DNA from 2 places in the Stenotrophomonas sp. 22385 genome. Region 1 is predicted to be linked to the other one. Evidence: riboswitches for the same ligand, from Rfam matches in the RefSeq annotation. Region 1 holds a riboswitch; the other holds the start of a gene.
The links. Region 1 has a riboswitch for glycine ahead of ACTJI4_RS01745 (trimeric intracellular cation channel family protein). Riboswitches for the same ligand answer to the same signal wherever they lie in the genome.
Positions count from the first base shown of each region.

Region 2: another riboswitch for glycine. It lies ahead of gcvP (aminomethyl-transferring glycine dehydrogenase); the one in region 1 lies ahead of ACTJI4_RS01745 (trimeric intracellular cation channel family protein).

Region 1 is NZ_JBQEOG010000001.1:420,928-423,122, reverse strand. Features, by position in the region: gene ACTJI4_RS01760 (NAD(P)/FAD-dependent oxidoreductase) at 1-210, shown strand, start outside; gene ACTJI4_RS01755 (hypothetical protein) at 183-500, opposite strand; gene ACTJI4_RS01750 (GIY-YIG nuclease family protein) at 497-769, opposite strand; glycine riboswitch at 814-908, shown strand; glycine riboswitch at 917-1,007, shown strand; gene ACTJI4_RS01745 (trimeric intracellular cation channel family protein) at 1,092-1,709, shown strand; gene ACTJI4_RS01740 (3-deoxy-7-phosphoheptulonate synthase) at 1,787-2,195, opposite strand, start outside.
Region 2 is NZ_JBQEOG010000010.1:131,655-133,849, reverse strand. Features, by position in the region: gene gcvP (aminomethyl-transferring glycine dehydrogenase) at 1-1,163, opposite strand, end outside; glycine riboswitch at 1,248-1,349, opposite strand; gene ACTJI4_RS17135 (multidrug effflux MFS transporter) at 1,645-2,195, shown strand, end outside.

The DNA of each region.
Region 1 (2,195 bases):
CTGCAGTTGTCCGGTGTGCTGGCCTGGTGGTTCTGGCTGGCCGCGCACGTGTTCTTCCTGATCGGGTTCCGCAACCGGATCGTGGTGCTGCTCAATTGGGCGGTGGCGTATTGGAGCTACCAGCGCAGTGCACGGATCATCTTTGGTGATGACCGCGAGGACCGCCGACCGAAACCGACCGATCAGGGATCGTTGCCCGGAGCGAGGTGAACATCCCAGGTGCACAGGAAATCCGGATCACGGATGGTCAGCGCCATCGAGCGCAGCGTGTAGTCGCCGGGCGCGGCCGGGGTGTAATGACCAAGCTCTGGCGGCAGGAACAGTTCCTCGCCGTCCAGCGCGCTGGCCAGCACCACGCCCTCCTCGTCATTGATGCGCAGCACGTGCCCGGCCATCTGGCGGTGCTCCAGCGCGTTGCCTTCGGCGTCCAGGTAGGTGATGCCGGCGAGCACGGTCTTGCCGATCATTGCGCGCGCCTTGGCCGGGTCGATGCCTGTCATGTTCCGCCACTCCGTTGCTGAAGCCAGGCCAGTTTGCGTGCGCGCGGCTGGCGCTTGAGCTCGCATTCGGCCTTGGAGGCGGCCGAACGGTCCGGATAGGCGCGCATGGCGAGCAGCTTCACCGGCGGGTTGGCGCGGGTGTAGCGCGCGCCCTTCCCGCACGCATGGGCCTGGAAGCGGGCGTCCACGTCGTTGCTGATGCCGGCGTAATAGCTGCCGTTGCGGCATTCCAGCAGATAGAGGTACCAGGGGGCGGGTTCAGCGGGCATACCGGGATTATCCACCGGCACGAGGGTACTGGCTGCTAGAATCCGCTCCGGATGCAGGAGAGAGGCGCCGCGCTGGCGCCCGCCGAAGGCGCAGGCTCCCATAATCGCTCAGGCCGGTGGCTCGAAACGCCACCAACCATGCATCCAACACGCCGATCTGGAGAGAGGTCTTCAATGACCCGCCGAAGGGGCACGTGGCCTGGCCACTGAACTCTCAGGCAAAAGGACAGCGGGAGCGGCAACGGAATCCCACCCCACGACAGTGCTGCGGCGCTGGCGCGTGCGCGTTTCCGTCCCCGCCTGCCCCCTCCGGAGCCGCTGCATGCTGCTGTCCATCATCTACCTCATCGCCATTTCCGCCGAAGCCATGACCGGCGCGCTGTCTGCCGGTCGTCGGCGGATGGATCTGTTCGGCGTGGTCATCATCGCCTGCGTGACCGCGCTGGGCGGCGGCTCACTGCGCGATATCGTGCTGGGCCACTACCCGCTGGGCTGGGTCAAGCACCCCGAGTACCTGGGCTTCACGATCTGTGCGGCACTGATCGCCACCTGGGTGGCACGCTGGATGCACCACTTCCGCCGCACCTTCCTGGTGCTCGATGGCCTGGGCCTGATCTGCTTCACCCTGATCGGCTGCGCGGTGGCGCGCGACGGTGGCCACGCGGCGCCGATCGTACTCATCGCCGGCATGCTCACCGGCGCCTTCGGCGGCGTCCTGCGCGATGTACTGTGCAACGAGGTGCCGCTGATCTTCCAGAAGGAGCTGTACGCGGTGATCACCCTGCTCACTGGCGCGGCGTGGCTGGGTTTGCTGGAACTGGACGTGTCGCTCAATGCCGCCACGCTGTGGTGCCTGGGCGGCGGCTTCGCGTTCCGCCTGCTGGCGATCCACTTCAAGTGGGAGATGCCGAAGTTCGTGTATCGCGACGAGGTGCATTAGCGGGTATCGACCGGCGGTCGATACCCGCCGCCGGCCGGCACCGGTAGCGCACGACCGTTGGTCGTGCGCCGCCCGGATCAAGCCGCCTCGGCCAGACGCCGCGCGCGCCGCGCACGCACGGCCTCGGCCAGCGCCTCCAGCACCTGCAGCGAACTGTCCCAGCCGATGCAGCCATCGGTGATGCTCTGGCCGTACACCAGCGGCTGGCCTTCCACCAGTTCCTGGCGGCCAGCGACCAGGTGGCTTTCCACCATGACGCCCACGATGCGCTCTTCGCCTGCCGCCAGTTGTGCATTGATGTCAGCGATCACCTTCGGCTGGTTTTCGGGATTCTTGCTGCTGTTGGCGTGGCTGGCATCGATCATCAGCCGCGCCGGGAGCTGCGCCTTGGCCAGCGTCTGGCTGGCGGCATCCACGCTGGCGGCATCGAAGTTCGGCACTTTGCCGCCACGCAGGATCACGTGGCAATCCGGGTTGCCGGCCGTG
Region 2 (2,195 bases), on a different contig from region 1:
TCACCGACGTTGACGCCGGCGGTGCGCAGCGCGGCCGCCAGGATCGCGGCCAGGCGGTGGGTGCGGCGGGCAATGCGGGTCAGGCCGTCGGGGCCGTGGTACACGGCGTACATCGAGGCCATCACCGCCAGCAGTACCTGCGCGGTGCAGATGTTGGAGGTGGCCTTCTCGCGGCGGATGTGCTGCTCGCGGGTCTGCAGGGTGAGGCGGTAGGCCGCATTGCCCTGGGCATCGACCGACACGCCGATCAGGCGGCCCGGCATCGAGCGCTTGTAGGCATCCCGGCAGGCCATGAACGCCGCGTGCGGGCCGCCGAAGCCGAACGGCACGCCGAAGCGCTGCGAGTTGCCCACCACGATGTCCGCGCCCCATTCGCCGGGGGCGGCGATCAGGGTCAGCGCCAGCAGGTCGGTGGCCACGGCGACCAGGCCGCCACGCGCGTGCACGGCATCGGCCAGTGCCTTGTAATCGCCGATGTGGCCGAAGGTGTCCGGGTACTGCAGCAGCACGCCGTAGGCTTCGGCTTCCATGGCCTCGGCCGGGGTGCCCACGCGCAGCACGATGCCCATCGGCTCGGCGCGGGTGCGCAACAGTTCCAGCGTCTGCGGGTGCACGGCATCGTGCACGAAGAAGGTGTCGGACTTGCTCTTGGCCGAACGCTTGGCCAGGGTCATCGCTTCGGCCGCGGCGGTGGCTTCATCCAGCAGCGAAGCGTTGGCGATCTCCATGCCGGTCAGGTCGGCGCACAGGGTCTGGAAGTTGATCAGCGCTTCCATGCGGCCCTGCGAGATCTCGGCCTGGTACGGGGTGTAGGCGGTGTACCACGCCGGGTTTTCCAGCACGTTGCGCAGGATGACGTTCGGGGTGAGGGTGCCGTAGTAGCCCTGGCCGATGAAGGTGCGGAACACCTGGTTCTTGTCGGCGATGGTGCGGATCTTGGCCAGCGCTTCCACTTCGGTCAGCGAGCTGGGCAGCGCCAGCGCGGCCGGCGACTTGATGCCCGACGGCACGATGGCGTCGGTCAGTGCGTCCAGCGAGGCGTGGCCGACCACGTCGAGCATCTGCGCGATTTCGGCGTCGTTGGGGCCGATGTGGCGTTCGACGAACGCGTGGTGGTGTTCAAGCTCGCGCAGGGAGGGGGTGTTCTGGGACATGGCTGGCATCCAAAAGAGTGGGCACGCACGTTCGGAAGCGCGGACGGGGCGTGTCGTGGGCGACAACGGTCCACCGGACCCTGCGGTCTTCCTGGGTGCCCCTCTGTCCTTTTGCCTGAGAGTTTAGAAGCGCGCGGCTGCGTGCTTCGTGCCCCTTCGGCGCCGGCACTGGCCGGTCTCTCCAGAGTTTTGGTGCGGGTGGTATCGGGCCTGAGCGATTACGGGCGTTGCGCCTTCGGCAGCGGGGCTTCAATACAAAGCGCCGCTTCTCCCACCATGTAGCCCGGCGATTATAGCCCAGAGCCCCGCCCATCAACGGCCGTCCGGCACATGAACAGGGGGTGCATACCGCTCCATCACCGGCTGCCGGGCATGGTGCCAGGCAGGCGGACGGCCTATCATGGCCTGATCCTCGTATTCATCAGGCGCCACCGCAGGCTGCGGCCGGCGCCTTCCGTGCGTTCACGCGCGGCCGCTGACGGAAGACCCGATGACACCCGCCTCACCTTCTACCCGCCGCCTGGCCCTGCTGCTCGCCGGCCTGGCCATGTTCGGCCCGTTCTCGATCGACACCATTTTCCCGGCGTTCCTGCTGCTGGGCGAGCGCATGCAGGTCGACCAGGTCGCGGTGCAGCAGACGGTCAGCGTGTATTTGCTGTTCTACGGCCTGATGAGCCTGGCGCACGGCCCGCTGTCGGACGCGTTCGGTCGCCGGCGGGTGATCCTGGGCGGGCTGGTGCTGTTCATCGCCGCTTCGATTGGCTGCGCGCTGTCGCGCGACCTGACCACGCTGCTGGTGTTCCGCGCGCTGCAGGGCGTGACCGCCGGGGTGGGCGTGATCGTCGGTCGTGCGGTGATCCGCGACCTGTACCACGGTGCCGACGCGCAGCGGTTGATGAGCCAGGTCTCGATGATCTTCGGGATTGCGCCTGCGATCGCGCCGATCATCGGGGGCTGGATCCTGCTCGGCGGCGGCGACTGGCCGCTGATCTTCTGGTTCCTGGTGGCGTTTGCGCTGGTGCTGCTGGCGGCTACCAGCAA